Regions from separate parts of the Nonomuraea sp. NPDC050547 genome, predicted to be linked through region 3. Evidence: riboswitches for the same ligand, from Rfam matches in the RefSeq annotation. Region 3 holds a riboswitch; each other region holds the start of a gene.
What was found. A riboswitch is a leader RNA that binds a small molecule or an ion and turns the genes downstream of it on or off. The one in region 3 is predicted to bind cyclic di-AMP.
Positions count from the first base shown of each region.

Region 1: another riboswitch for cyclic di-AMP. It lies ahead of ACIBHY_RS01375 (C40 family peptidase); the one in region 3 lies ahead of ACIBHY_RS30100 (hypothetical protein).
Region 2: another riboswitch for cyclic di-AMP. It lies ahead of ACIBHY_RS33740 (NlpC/P60 family protein); the one in region 3 lies ahead of ACIBHY_RS30100 (hypothetical protein).
Region 4: another riboswitch for cyclic di-AMP. It lies ahead of ACIBHY_RS05600 (CHAP domain-containing protein); the one in region 3 lies ahead of ACIBHY_RS30100 (hypothetical protein).

Region 1 covers NZ_JBITGW010000001.1:291,663-295,085, forward strand. The annotation lists gene ACIBHY_RS01365 (LysR family transcriptional regulator) at 1-786, opposite strand, end outside; gene ACIBHY_RS01370 (class I SAM-dependent methyltransferase) at 858-1,490, shown strand; cyclic di-AMP (ydaO/yuaA leader) riboswitch at 1,744-1,907, shown strand; gene ACIBHY_RS01375 (C40 family peptidase) at 1,972-2,448, shown strand; gene ACIBHY_RS01380 (hypothetical protein) at 2,518-3,210, shown strand; gene ACIBHY_RS01385 (M48 family metallopeptidase) at 3,207-3,423, shown strand, end outside.
Region 2 covers NZ_JBITGW010000015.1:98,822-102,244, forward strand. The annotation lists gene ACIBHY_RS33730 (cytochrome P450) at 1-343, opposite strand, end outside; gene ACIBHY_RS33735 (LuxR C-terminal-related transcriptional regulator) at 695-907, shown strand; gene ACIBHY_RS33740 (NlpC/P60 family protein) at 993-2,036, opposite strand; cyclic di-AMP (ydaO/yuaA leader) riboswitch at 2,042-2,189, opposite strand; gene ACIBHY_RS33745 (amino-acid N-acetyltransferase) at 2,527-3,096, shown strand; gene ACIBHY_RS33750 (RDD family protein) at 3,182-3,423, shown strand, end outside.
Region 3 covers NZ_JBITGW010000013.1:9,804-13,226, reverse strand. The annotation lists gene ACIBHY_RS30105 (alpha/beta fold hydrolase) at 1-845, opposite strand, end outside; gene ACIBHY_RS30100 (hypothetical protein) at 871-1,692, opposite strand; cyclic di-AMP (ydaO/yuaA leader) riboswitch at 1,895-2,032, opposite strand; gene ACIBHY_RS30095 (DUF5302 domain-containing protein) at 2,197-2,397, opposite strand; gene ACIBHY_RS30090 (aldo/keto reductase) at 2,470-3,324, opposite strand; gene ACIBHY_RS30085 (class I SAM-dependent methyltransferase family protein) at 3,309-3,423, opposite strand, start outside.
Region 4 covers NZ_JBITGW010000002.1:245,473-248,895, reverse strand. The annotation lists gene ACIBHY_RS05610 (hypothetical protein) at 1-588, opposite strand, end outside; gene ACIBHY_RS05605 (aldo/keto reductase) at 673-1,497, shown strand; cyclic di-AMP (ydaO/yuaA leader) riboswitch at 1,650-1,786, shown strand; gene ACIBHY_RS05600 (CHAP domain-containing protein) at 1,800-2,492, shown strand; gene ACIBHY_RS05595 (oxidoreductase) at 2,956-3,423, shown strand, end outside.

The sequences.
Region 1 (3,423 bases), on a different contig from region 3:
GGGCAGGGCCGGATCCGGCCGCAGGAGCCTGATGTCCGGGCGCAGGGCCGCGCCGCCCGCGATCGACGGGAACACCATCACCCCGACGCCGGCCGCCACGAGGCCCTGGCGGCCGTTCCAGTCGTCGCACAGGTGGCTGACGCGCGGCGGCGCCCCCAGCGCCGCGGCGAGCTCCGACAGCGGCCCGAGGCAGTCGGGGTGGCTGCCGTCGATCCAGGCCTGACCGGCCAGCGCACGCAGCCGCACGCTCTCCCCGGCCGCCAGCGGGTGGCCTTCCGGCAGCGCGACCAGCAGTTCGTCGTCGAGCAGCGGCACCAGTTCCAGGCCGGCGGGCTCGGGGTCCCACGAGGTGAGCAGCGCGAGGTCGGCCTCTCCCGCGAGGACGGCGGACGCGCCGCCGCCGCCGACGGTCAGGGACAGCTCGACCGCCGGGTGACGGGCGGCGAAGACGCGAAAGCACTCGGGCACGAACGCGGTGACGGCGCTCGGGAACGCCTGTACGCGCACCCGCCCGTGCTCGCCCGACGCGTGCGCGGCCAGCCGGGTCTCCAGCAGCGCGATCCCGTCGAGCACGTGCGCGGCCTGCTCCAGGGCGGCCTGCCCGGCGCCGGTGGGCCGTACGCCGCGTGGCAGGCGGTGGAACAGCAGCACCCCCGACCGGCGCTCCAGCGCGGCGATCTGCCGGGAGACGGCCGGCTGGGTCATGGACAGCGCCTCGGCGGCCGCCGAGAACGACCCGAGCCGTCCCACCTCTGACAGCACCTTCAGCGACCAGACGTCAAGCATGCATGGAGCTTATGTCTTTCATGCCGAACCCGCAGTGGTGCGCATGGATCGCTCGCTGCACGATCGGACCCATGGATACCTGGATTCTCTCCGCGCTGCCCGAGGCTCCCGCCCGCGTTCTCGACGCCGGTTGCGGCGACGGCGCGCTGGCCGGTGCGCTGATCGCGAGCGGCCACGACGTCACCGCCATCGACCTCGACCCGGCCGCGGCGCTCGCGGCGGGCGTGCCCGCCAAGCGCGCCGACCTGACCGTCTACGAGGACGACCCGTTCGACGTCATCGTGCTGTCACTGTCGCTGCACCACATGCATCCGCTGGAGGCCGCACTCGACCGGGCGGCCGCGCTGCTGAGGCCGGGCGGGCTGCTCGTGGTGGACGAGTTCGCCTGGGACTGGGCCGACGAGGCCGCCGCCACCTGGTTCTACGACGCCGGAACCCTGCTCGGCCGCTTCGACGGGCCCGAGCGCGACCCGATGACCCGCTGGCGCGAGGCGCACGTCGATCACTCGCCCGCGGAGGACATGCTCGACGCCATCGCCGCCCGGTTCGAGATCCGGCGGAGGCGGCGCGTGCCGTACCTGTTCCGCTATCTCGGCGGCGAGCACGCCGCGCGGCTGAAGGAGATCGAAGAGGTACGGCACACGCCGACGGGCTTCCGGCTGACCGCTGTGACGCGTGTGACAGGAGGGGCGAATGGGACCTGACTCACCCCTGGAGCTCCAAGTGTGAGGAGGGTCACATTTGAGTAACGGGACCCCGCTGTCCAGCAGGAGTTCCCGTCCTGACAGGGTCCTTTATCTGATCTTTACAACTTTGCCGGGACTTTGCCGGGCCATGAACCCGGGAGTACGTTCTGGCGTCGCGGCGAACAAGCCATGGCGCCGCGAACCGGCATCGGCCCCGTCCGGGCTCGATGAGGACCCATAGAGATCCGCCGGTCGCCCCCGTACGACCAGGGGCCGCGACCTGCCGAGTCCGTGCAGCCAGGAGGCACGGAGCCGGGGAACCACCGATCCCATTCCCCCGGGATCAAGGGGTGAATCGGCGCGTTCAGCGTGCCGTAGGGCGACTTCCAGGCCCGAATCCGTCAGCTAACCCGGTAGGCGTTCGTGGAAGAACCAAGGAGAAATCCTGTCTACCTCCCCGCACAACCCCCGTCTTGTTCTCGGTGGCGCGGCGCTCGCCATGACCGTGACGGCCGGAGGGTTCGCCCTCCATGCCCCGGCGGCCCAGGCGCGTACCACGGCCAAGACCACCACCTCGGCCAAGACGGCGACGCAGTCGACGACTGCCCGGCAGAAGAGCAAGGCCCGCAAGGCCGTCTCCGCGGCAAGGGCGCAGATCGGCGACCCGTACCGCTACGGCGGAACGGGACCCGGCGCCTTCGACTGCTCCGGTCTCGTCCAGTTCGCCTGGAAGAAGGCCGGAGTCAAGATCCCCCGCGTGACGCACAGCCAGTACGCGCGCATCAAGAAGAAGATCTCGTGGAAGTCTCTACAGCCGGGTGACCTGCTGTTCTTCCGCGGTCGAGGCCACGTCGGCATGTACGTCGGCAACGGCAAGATGGTCCACTCGCCGAGTTCCGGCAAGCGGGTGCGCATCGAGCGGCTCAGCGGATGGCGCAAGTCGTCCTTCGCGGGAGCCGTCCGGCCCGGTCTGTAGTCGCCCGGTCCGAAAGGCCCCGTCCCCTCCCGGGACGGGGCCTTCGCGCGTCCGGCTACCATCGGGGCCGTGGTCGTGAGCCGTCGCGCCGCGCTCGCGGCCCTCCTGGTCCTCACGCTGGGCTGCGCCCCCGAACGGGCGCCCGATGCGGAAGCGGACCTTCAGCGGCGCGCCGAGCGGGCGGCGGTGCGCGTCGCGGCGATCCTCGGCCAGCGGGTACGGCCCAGCGTCGAACTCGCCGAGGACGCCGCACACGCGGCGCGGACGGCCGGCGTGGGCTCGGTCGAGGGGCTGGCCGCGATCGCCCACGACGGCAGGGTCATCGTGATCCCGGAGAACTACGCCAAACTCACCCCCACCGGACGCGACGTCGTCCTCGCCCACGAGCTCACCCACGTCGCCGCCGGCACCGCCGGACTGCCCGCCTGGCTGTACGAGGGGTTCGCCGACTACGTGGCCTACAAGGACGCGGGCCTGGCCGTGCCCGTGGCGGCGGCCGAACTCGCCACCGAGGTACGGGCCGGACGGGTGCCAGGGAAACTGCCCGGGGCGGACGCGTTCGCGCCCGGGGCCGCGCGGCTGGCACAGTCCTACCAGGAGGCCTGGCTGGCGTGTCGCTTCCTGGCCGCGCGCTTCGGCGAGGACAGGCTGGTGAGGCTCTACCGCGACGCGCGGCGGCTGGGCGTGGAGCGGGCCCTGCCCCTGCCGTCCGGCGAGCTCGTCGCCGGATGGCGCGCCTATCTACGGGAGGAACTCGAGTGACCGATCAGCGGGACAAGGCCCCCGCGCGGGTACACCGGCAGGCCGGGATCGCCGCCGTCGCGCTCGGCGCCGTCGTGGTCGCGGTCGCCGCGTTCACCACGCCCTGGCGGGCGCTGCCGCCGGGAGCGCCCCGGGTCGCCCCCGATCCGGCCCGCGACTTCTCCGCCGCCGAGATCGCCAGGTCGCAGGCGTTCGACGCGGCCACCAGCGTGC
Region 2 (3,423 bases), on a different contig from region 3:
AGCCGCGGAAGCGCTCGTAGTCCTCGGGCGGCACGCCGAGCATCTCGGTGATCACCAGGACCGGCAGCGGATAGGCGAACTCGGCGACCAGGTCGGCCTCCTCGCCCATGGCGCCGAGCAGCTCCGCGGTGATCGCCTCGATTCTGGGGCGCAGCCGTTCGAGCATGCGGGGCGTGAACGCCCGGCTGACCAGAGCCCGCAGCCGCGTGTGGTCGGGCGGGTCGAGACGCAGGAAGGACACCTGCGGCCGGTCAGGGTCATCGGTGCCCGGCGGGACGTGTCCGTGGCCGAAGCGGGGGTCGCGCAGCATCGCCGAGACGTGCTCGTGTGATGTGGCTACCACCAAACCGCCGCGGGTATGAAATAAATCGCCACGCTCGCGAAGCTCCCGATACTTTCCGTACGGGTCACGCCGGAACCCGGGATCGAACGGATCGAATCCCAGCACGTCGGCGGGGGTCAGTGTCGGTGACCGAGGGGCGTTGTAAGGATCAGTGAGATCGCTCATCGTGCCCCGAAGTGTGACGACATATGGCGAGTAGTTCACATAGGTTTGATCATGTCAATACAGCTGGTCAAGCTGGGCAATTGTCGAGCTTGACGACCTTTCCTGAATGCGTTTACCGTCTGCGAGACGAGCGCGTTGCGCGGTCCGATACGTCTGCGAGTTCTGCTGTTGGGGGGAGGGCTCCCGATGGATGTGCTCACCGAGGGCGTTGAGCTGAGCCACGCCGATTTAGCCTTGCTCGCCGAGCTGGCCAAGGGAGTCACGGTCGATCGGGTAGGGCGCCGGCTGGAGATCAGCGGACGCACGGTACGCCGCCGTTTGCGAGGGATATGCGACAGGATCGGTGTGGCCACCGCCATCGAGGCGGTGGCCTGGGCGGCACGCCGCCAGCTGATCTAGCAGGGCTGAGACCCGACCCCGCCGGTTCGACCGGCGGGGTCGGTTTTGGCTGGCATGGGGTCCTGGTTCCGTCTCTTCGGCGGGGTCAGTTCGCGATGCGGACCGCGCCCGCCCACGGGCGACGGGAGATCGACGCCAGGCGCACGACGTCGCCGGTCTGCGGCGCGTGCACCATCATGCCGCCGCCGACGTAGATGCCGACGTGGTGCAGGTCGCTGTAGAAGAACACCAGGTCACCGGGGCGCAGCTCCTCGCGCGAGATGCGGGTGCCGGCCGTCCACTGGTCGCCGGTGTAATGCGGCAGCGAGATGCCGACCCGCTGGTAGGCCGCCATGACCAGGCCGGAGCAGTCGTAGGAGCTGGGACCCTCCGCGCCCCACACGTACGGCTTGAGCTGCTGGGTCAGCGCCCACCTGGCCGCCTCGGCCGCCTTGCCGGCGCCGGCGATCGGCAGGCTGACCCGCACCGCGCGGGTGCCCGGCCGCCCGGCCTCGCCGATGGCCCGCTGGAACAGGTCGCTCTCGACCTTCTTGACCAGCTTGCCGATCTTGTCGCGCCGCGCGTCCAGGTCCTCGACGATCTCGGTGACCTTGTCGATGCGGGTCTTCGCCTCGGACTGGGCCTTCTCGGCCAGTTCCCTGGCGCGGGTGACCTGGTTGACCTCCTCGCCCTGCTGCTGCTCCAGCGCGTAACTGGTCGCGGCGCGGTCGAGGAAGAGCTCGGGGTCGTCGGAGGCGGCGAAGGCGAGGGCGCGGCTGAAGCCGCCCATCATGTACTCGCTCTGCGCGAGCATGCCCGCCCGCTGGCGCTTGGTGGCGAGATCGGCCTCACTGGAGGCCAGCGTCTTCTTGGCGGCGTCGACGGCCTTCTGGGCGTCCCTGAGCTTCACGCGCTGGCCGTTGAACTGCTCGCTGAGCGTCTCGATCTCCGTGTGGAGCTTCTCGGCCTGCTCCGACAACTGCTTGAGCGACGGCTTCGGGTCGGCGGCTGCGGAACCGAGAGGCGTGACGGTGAACGTCACCGCGGCTACGGCTGCCGTCAGGACGACCAGCCGCTTCTTGATGCCTGGTTCGGGAGGGCGGGCATGCTTGCCCGCGGGCTTCCCTTCACGGTTACGCGTGCGCTTCACCAACCAGCTCCTCTCGTGGCCGCCTACCGGGTTAGCTGACGGGTTCGGGCCGGAGCAGCCCTACCGAGCCGTGGCTCGGATTCACCCCGGATGGCCTGCGGCCACTGGCGGGTCCCCGGCTCCCCAGGGGAGGGGATTAGGCGTGCCGCCGCGCGTAAGGACGCGGGTGACATCGACGCTGGACACTAGTGCACTCCAGGTTCGTGCTCAACCAGAACTGCCAAGTCTGTTGAGGTTTCACAACCGAAGTGTCACGGGGGGATCACGTGCTCCGCCGTACTGGAGCGACTTTATGTGCGCTTTGCGGGTGCATGGGACGTACGTGAGGTTCGGCGTCACCGGGGGAATCATTGCTCGTCACCGGCTATTCGCCTGGTGGTTGAGGGGGAGACGGCTGTTGTCGGGCATGCTCGTCCACTGGATGAGATGGTTGAGGAAGTAGGTGGGCAAATAGGGGGCAGCCGTAATTGCGTCTGTACTCTGAAGTGCCATGGAACAGGTCGCCGAACGGGCGGTACCCGACATCGAGGTCGTCGTGCGGCGAGCTCGCACGCCGGACGTCCGGACGATCAGGCGCCTGGTCGACACCTATGCCGGAGCCGGGCCGCGCCTGCTGGAAAAAGCCACGGTCACTCTTTACGAGGACGTCCAGGAGTTCTGGGTGGCTGAGCGTGGCGGGCAGGTCGTCGGATGCGGTGCCCTGCACGTGTTGTGGGAGGACCTCGCCGAGATTCGCACCGTGGCCGTCGACCCCGACGCCCGCGGTCTCGGGGTCGGGGGCCAAATCGTTACCGCTTTGATCGGAACGGCCCGCGAACTCGGGCTGGGGCGGGTGTTCTGCCTGACATTCGCGGTGGATTTCTTCGCCGCGCATGGGTTCCGCCCGATCCAGGGCACGCCGGTATCTCCCGAGGTCTATGCCGAGCTGCTCGCCTCCTATGACGAGGGCGTAGCCGAGTTCCTCGACTTGGAGCACGTCAAGCCCAACACCCTGGGCAACACCAGGATGCTGCTCCACCTGCCGTCGTTTGACTCGGACCTCGACCAAAGGGAAAGGTGATTGTAGATACCTATGTCGATACGTTGGGCAGCGAAGGCATGTGTCCTGACATGTGCCACATGCACACTCGAAGCGAGGTGACACGGTGAGCACCGGACAGCCGCCGTATCCACAGGACGACCCCGGCGACAACTCCGGGACTCCCGAATACGGACAGCACAACGCGGGCCACGCACAGGGCGAGCCCGACCCGGACGTGACCGTCGTGGGTTACCGCCAAGACGGCGACCCCTACGGCCAGCAGGGATACGGACAGCAGTCCGGCTCCCAGCCGGGTTACGGTCAGCAGCCCCAGTACGGCCAGCAGCAGGGATACGGTCAGCAGCA
Region 3 (3,423 bases):
GTGATCTCTTCCACGAACCGCGACCAGAGTGGCTTGGGCAGATCGTGCCCCATTCCGGGGAACGTGACCAGTCTTGAGCGCGGAATTGCCGCAGCGGTTGCGTGGCCGCCGGCGACCGGAATGAGCGCGTCGTCCTCTCCGTGCAGGACAAGCGTGGGTACGGCCAGCCGGGCCAGCCTTTCGGTCCGGTCACCGGAGGCCAGAATGGCGGCCAATTGACGGGCCGTCCCCGCCGGGTCGTGCGCCCGGTCATAGGCGAGCCCCGCCAGCAGGGCGATCCGCTCGGTGTCCAGGTCGTATCCGGGCGAGCCGATCACCGCCCAGGTCCGCTGGGCCAGCGCGATCGCGGCCGCGCGGTCGGGCGGCGGGGGCGACATCAGGGCCGCGCCGGCTTCCGGCGTGGGCGGCGCGACCTGCGGTCCGGGCGTGGACATGATCGAGGTCAGCGTGCGCACCCGCCCGGGATGGTCGAGTGCGAGTTGCTGCGCGACCATGCCGCCCATGGACGCGCCGACGACGTGCGCGGCGGGCCAGCCGAGCGCGTCGATCAGCCCGGCCGCGTCCCGCGCCATGTCCGCCAGCAGGTACGGCGAAGCGGGCGATCCGAATTCCGGAACGCCCGCCTCGTGAAGATGCGTGGATTCACCGGCGTCGCGGTTGTCGAACCGGACGACGTGGTGGCCCTGCTCGGCGAGGAGCTCGCAGAACTCCTCGTCCCAGTGGATGAGCTGGGCGCCGAGCCCCATGATGAGCAGCAGCGGCCGTGCTTGTGGCGAGCCGAAGCTGTCGTAGACGATCTCGATGCCATTGACGGCGGCGCGCTGACCCATGAGGAACAGAATCACATTCTGTTCCTCGTGAGTAAAGAGGTCAGCGGTCGAACGCCTTGCGGATGCGGCCGCGGGCCAGGAACATGCCGCCGCTCAGGAGGGCCAGAGCGCTGATGAGGGCGAGCCCGCCCACGCCGTTCGACTCGGTCTCGCGGGTGGTGACCGCCGCGGCCAGCTCGGCCTGCGGCGCCTTGTCCTGCGCTGAAGCCTTCACAGGGGCCTTCTCAGGGGCCTGCGCGGGAGCCTTCTCGGCGACCTGGGCGGGAGCGGCCGGGGTCTCGGGCCTCTCCTCGTCCTTCTTCTCGGTCTTCTCCTCCGCGGTCACGACCGGGGGCGTGGCCGGCCGGGCGTCCTTGCGGGACCAGGCGCCGGTGGAGAAGGCGACGGGGTGGTTCTTCTTGCCCACGCCGGGGCCCCACTTGGTGATGACGTATTCGATCTTGATGTGTCCCTGGCCGCCGACGCCGTCGACGCTCAGCGAGCTGGAGTTGAACTTGCCGCCGGTCAGCGAGGCGAAGGTCTTGGCGTCGAGGTCGAGCATGATGCCCCTGTTCGACGGGACCCCGGGGCCGCGGTCGCCGACGAAGAACGGCTCCTTCTTGCCCTTGTAGATGACGTAGCCCTCGGTCAGGAGGGGCCAGCTCGGGCTGGCGGCCAGGCCCTTCTGCATGGGCTTGCCGGAGGCGGGAAGACCGGTGTCGCCGTTGCGGCCGGAGGCGTCGTCCCAGTAGTAGGAGGCGGTGGTGGAGCCCTTGAGAAGGGGCTTCTTCTCGGAGAAGTCATCCGCGTGTGCGGTTGCGCCGGTGCTGAGGGTGACCGCGCCGATGACGGCGACGGAGGCGAGCATGGTGAAAGAACGCATGCCAAAGCGGGAAGACATGAAGAAGAGAAGTCCTTTGTGCGGGGACAGGGGAAATGCGCTCGTCAAAGCGGCGTAGCCGGGCACAAAGCCGAACGGACGCTACGCGAAAGCGCGGGGGGAAAGCCTGGGGAAGGGGCCGCTCAGTAGGCGGCGGGTGAAACTACGCGGAATGGGGGTTCATCGCGGTGGTGCATGAAAAGATCAGTCCTCTCCATCGCGCCTACCGGGTTAGCTGACGGGTTCGGGCGTGGAGATGCCCTACCGACGCGTACGTCGGATTCACCCCAAGGAACATTGGTTCCCCGGTTCCCGCGGGTACGGGATTCGGCGCCAGCCGGCCGCCTCTTCCTGGTGAAGGGTCGGGTCGCCAGCTGGTAACGCTTAGGACTGTAAGTGCCAAAGACGGCAAAAGCAAAACAATCGCCATGAAACGGGCGAAGATCTACCTAAGAAGGTCAAGAAAAAGGGGGGTACGGCCAAGCCGTACCCCCTCAGAACGCCGACTCAGCCGCCGCTCTTGCGCCGGAACGAACGCTTGCTGGCAGCAGGGCCGTGTGCGCCGTGGATCTTTGACTGATCCGTGCCCCTGCCACCCGCACCCGAGTCGGAGTGCTGATTGCGCTTACGCTCCAGGGCCTCCCGGAACTTGCGCTTCATCTCGTCCTCGGGAGTTTCGCTGACTTCCGGCTCCGGTGTTTCCGCCATGAGGACCTCCTGGTGTTGGGGACCACAACAGCTTCGCACGACGGCCGACCTGACGCGAAACCGGGCACCGCGTCAGCCCAGCCTGGCCAGCTCCTCCTCGGTGAGCTCCAGGTCGGCGGCGGCCAGCGAGTCGAGGATCGTCGCCGGGCGGCTTGAGCCGGGAATCGGGATCACCACCGGGCTCCTGGCCAGCTCCCACGCCAGGCAGACCCGCTGCGGGGAGACCCCGCGCTCGGCCGCGACCTCCCCGAAGGCGGCGTGGCGGCGGCCGAGGCGGCCGACGTGGTTCATGCCGCCCAGCGGCTCCCACGGCAGGAACGCCACGCCGATCTCCTCACAGACGTCCACCTCCGGCTCGCTGCTGCGGAAGCTCGGCGAGTACTGGTTCTGCACGCTCACCAGCCGCCCGCCGAGGATCTCGTTGGCCTGCCTGATCTGGGCCGGGTTCGCGTTGGAGATCCCGGCCATCCGGATCTTCCCGGCGTCGAGCAGGTCCACGAGCGTGCCGATCGACTCCTCGTACGGCACCGCCGGGTCGGGCCGGTGATGCTGGTAAAGCCCGATCGACTCGACGCCCAGCGCCTTGAGCGAGCGGTCGCAGGCCCGCTTGAGGTACTCGGGCCGGCCGTCCACGTCCCAGCGCCCGCGCGGCCGGGTGTGCCCGCCCTTGGTGGCCACCAGCACCGCGTCCTTGTCGCCGCCCCAGCTCGCCAGCGCCTTGGCCACGATGCGCTCGTTGTGCCCGACCTCGGCCTCCGTCGGCGTGTAGGCGTCGGCGGTGTCGATCAGCGTGATCCCGGCGTCCAGGGCCGCGTGGATGGTCCTGATCGACTGCTCCTCGTCGGGCATGTGGCCCTCCACCGACATCGGCATCGCGCCGAGCCCGATGGCACTGACACTCATCTGACCGATCAGTCGTGTCTGCATGCGTCCATGGTCATACATTTCGGCCGCTGAGTCGCCGTGGTCACCGTGAACAGGCCGACCTTCTCCCGCCTGCTGACGACGTCGGCGTACCCGGCCTCG
Region 4 (3,423 bases), on a different contig from region 3:
GTGCACGAGCCCGTTGCGGACCAGCGAGGTGCCGAGCACGACCGTGCGCTCGGCCGGGCCGGGCGAGCGCAGGGGCTGCGCGCGCAGCCAGCCGAAGTCGTGGCAGATGAGGTCGATGCCGCGCTCGCGCACGGCGCCGGCGAGGTCGTCCTTGACGGGCAGCGCGGTGAACACCGCGGTGCTGGAGGCGGCCAGCCTGAGCGCCGCCGCCGTCCCGAGGACCCTGCGCGGCAGTCCCGCCTTGTGCCTGGCCCTCAGCAGCGCCCGATACGGCCCCGCGGCCAGCAGCTCAAGCAGCCGGAGCGTGGCCAGCCCGTCGTCCACGATGACGATGCGGCCCGGCCGCGAGGTCAGCCAGCGCAGTTGCACCCGCCCGGAGAAGGCGTCACCGACCACCTGGACCGGTCGCGGCATCTCCTCGCTCGGCCTGGCCAGCTCGAGCCCGTCGGGCAGGTCGAGCCCGGCCAGCTCGCGGCGCGTGGCCACGAGTGCGCGCTGACGCGCCCTCGGCACGATGACCGTGCGCTCACCGAGCAGCCCGGCGTGGTGGGCCTCGACGGCGCAGAGCATCTGGAGCGGCGATTCCACCCAAGCCCATTGCTTCTTCACGACGGGTTCAAGCTAGCCCGGTCGCCTTAAGCCGCAGGGAACGCCATATGAACAATGGGTCGCATGAACTCGCTGCTGCTCAACACCGACGGTGTGCAGATCCCGCAGCTCGGCTTCGGCGTCTGGCAGGTGCCCGACGACGAGGCCGAACGCGCGGTCACCACCGCGTTTCAGGCGGGATACCGCCATATCGACACCGCCAGGCTCTACTACAACGAGGAAGGGGTGGGCCGCGCCTTCCGGGAGTCGGGGCTGCCACGGGAGAAGGTGTTCATCACGACCAAGCTCTGGAACGCCGACCACGGCCGCGCCGAGGAGGCCTTCGAGGAGAGCCTGGCCCGTCTGGGCCTCGACTACGTCGACCTCTATCTCATCCACTGGCCGGTTCCAGATCAGGACAAATACCTCCAGGCATGGAAGTCCCTGGAAAAGATCTACCGAAACGGCCGGGCGCGCGCGATCGGCGTATCGAACTTCGGCGTGGAGCACCTCACCAGGCTCATCGACGAGGCCGAGATCACCCCCTCGATCAACCAGATCGAACTGCACCCGAACTTCCCCCAGATCGAACTGCGCGCCTTCCACGAGGCCAACGGAATCCTCACCGAGGCGTGGAGCCCGCTGGGCCAGGGCAAGGGCCTGCTGAACGACCCCGCCCTCGCCACATTGGCCGGAAAACACGGCAAATCACCCGCGCAGATCGTGCTCCGCTGGCACGTCCAGCTCGGCAACGTGGTGATCCCCAAGTCGGTCACGCCGGCGCGGATCAGGGAGAACATCCAGGTCTTCGGCTTCACGCTCGACCCGGAGGACATGGCTGCCATAGGAGCCCTCAACAACGGCACCCGTCTGGGACCTGATCCGGCAAATTTTAACTGGATGGGATGACCGGCTGGTGCGGCCTTTTGGCCGCACCAAGCCTTGGATGGTCATTTATGAGTTTGTAATCCCCTTGCCCCATGTATTACCTTCAGGTCATCCAAGGCATACGTCCGGGCTACCCGTTCGTTGCCAGACCATCGCACACACATCACAGGCTTTGCCTGTGACCGCTGAATCCGCACCCTCGCGGAACCGGGGACCCAGGTCCTTTGGGGTGAATCGGCGCCACGCGCCGTAGGGCAGCTTCCATGCCCGAACCCGTCAGCTAACCCGGTAAGCGGCATGGAAGCAAGGAGTCACCCCACCCGATGGCGAAGCATCGTCTTACCCGTGCCCCCAAGATCGACCTCACCCGCGCCGCTCTCGGCGTGACCATCGCCGCCACCGCGGCGTTCGCGACACACCCCGCCCAGGCCGAGACGCACGCCGCGTCCGCCGCCGCCAAGGGCGTCCCGGAAACCGTCGTCCAGGCCGAGCCCGGCAAGAAGGCCGGCAGCGACCGGCCCAAGCCCACGGCGGCCCAGGTCCTCGCGCTGGCCAAGAAGCAGATCGGCACCCGCGAGGACTCCAGGGGCGGCGGCACCAAGTTCCAGAAGTGGTACATGTCCTCCCCCCGCGCCGCCGAGACCGTCAAGCGCGACGGCGGCAACCGCCAGGCCTACCTGAACGCCGCATGGTGCGCCATGTTCGTCAGCTGGGTCGGCGAAGAGACCGGCGCCCGCACCACCGTCGGCTGGGACGCCTACACCGTCACCCACGCCAAGTGGTTCAAGAACAACAACCGATGGGGCACCGGCGCGAAGCCCGGAGCCGTCGTCTTCTTCTCGTGGAGCGGCAGCAAGAGCCTCGACTCCATCAACCACGTCGGGTTCGTCATCAAGGACAACGGCAACGGCACCATCACCACCGTCGAGGGCAACACCGGCAACGGCAAGGTCGAGGAGCGCATCCGCCCCGCCTCCCAGGTCGTCGGCTACGGCTACCCCGACTACTCGGCTTAACTTCCCCTTCCCCCCACTCTCCCTCCCAGGAACGGCGCGCCCCCTCCCCCCGGGCGCGCCGTTCCCATGTCCGGCACCCTCCCGACCCCACCACCACACTCCCCCGCTGCTCCCGTGCACCCCTTCACCCGCCGCCACCCCCGCCCCGCCCCGCGCACACCCACCCCGCCCTGACACGCCCCGCCCCGCGCACCCCCTCGCCCCGCCCCGCGCACACCCATCCCGCCCTCACACCCCGTGGGCCCGTCCCACTCCCACGCACCCCTCACCTGCGCCGACTCCATCCGTGCGCGCCCCGATCCGCCAGCCCCTCCCACGGCCACGCCATCCCGCGAACCTCCGGCCATACAACCCGGCTCCCAGCCCACGCTCCCCCGGGACCTCAAGTCCCACCCCGGCGTTGTCTCATGACCGGGGAGGGAGTGGGCGGGTTAGGGTGACGGTGATCACGTTTGGAGGGGTCATGGGATGGACCGCAGCGGACATCGGCGACCTGTCAGGCCTGGCGGCCGTGGTGACGGGAGCCAACAGCGGCGTCGGGATGATCGCCGCGGGTGAGCTGGCCAGGCGCGGGGCCACCACCGTCCTGGCCTGCCGGGACGTCGCCAAGGGCGAGGCCGCCGCCCAGCTGATGAAGAAGGCGGCTCCCGACGCCTCCATCGAGGTCAGGCAACTTGACCTGGCCGATCTGGCCTCGGTCCGAGCGTTCGCCGCCGCGTACACCGGCGGGCTCGACGTGCTGGTCAACAACGCGGGCGTGATGGCGCTGCCGTACCGGCAGACCGTGGACGGGTTCGAGATGCAGTTCGGGACCAACCACCTCGGGCACTTCGCGCTCACCGGCCTGCTGCTGCCACGGCTGCTGGAGCGTCCCGACCCCCGCGTGGTGACCGTCAGCAGCGGCATGCACAAGACGGGCCGCATCGACTTC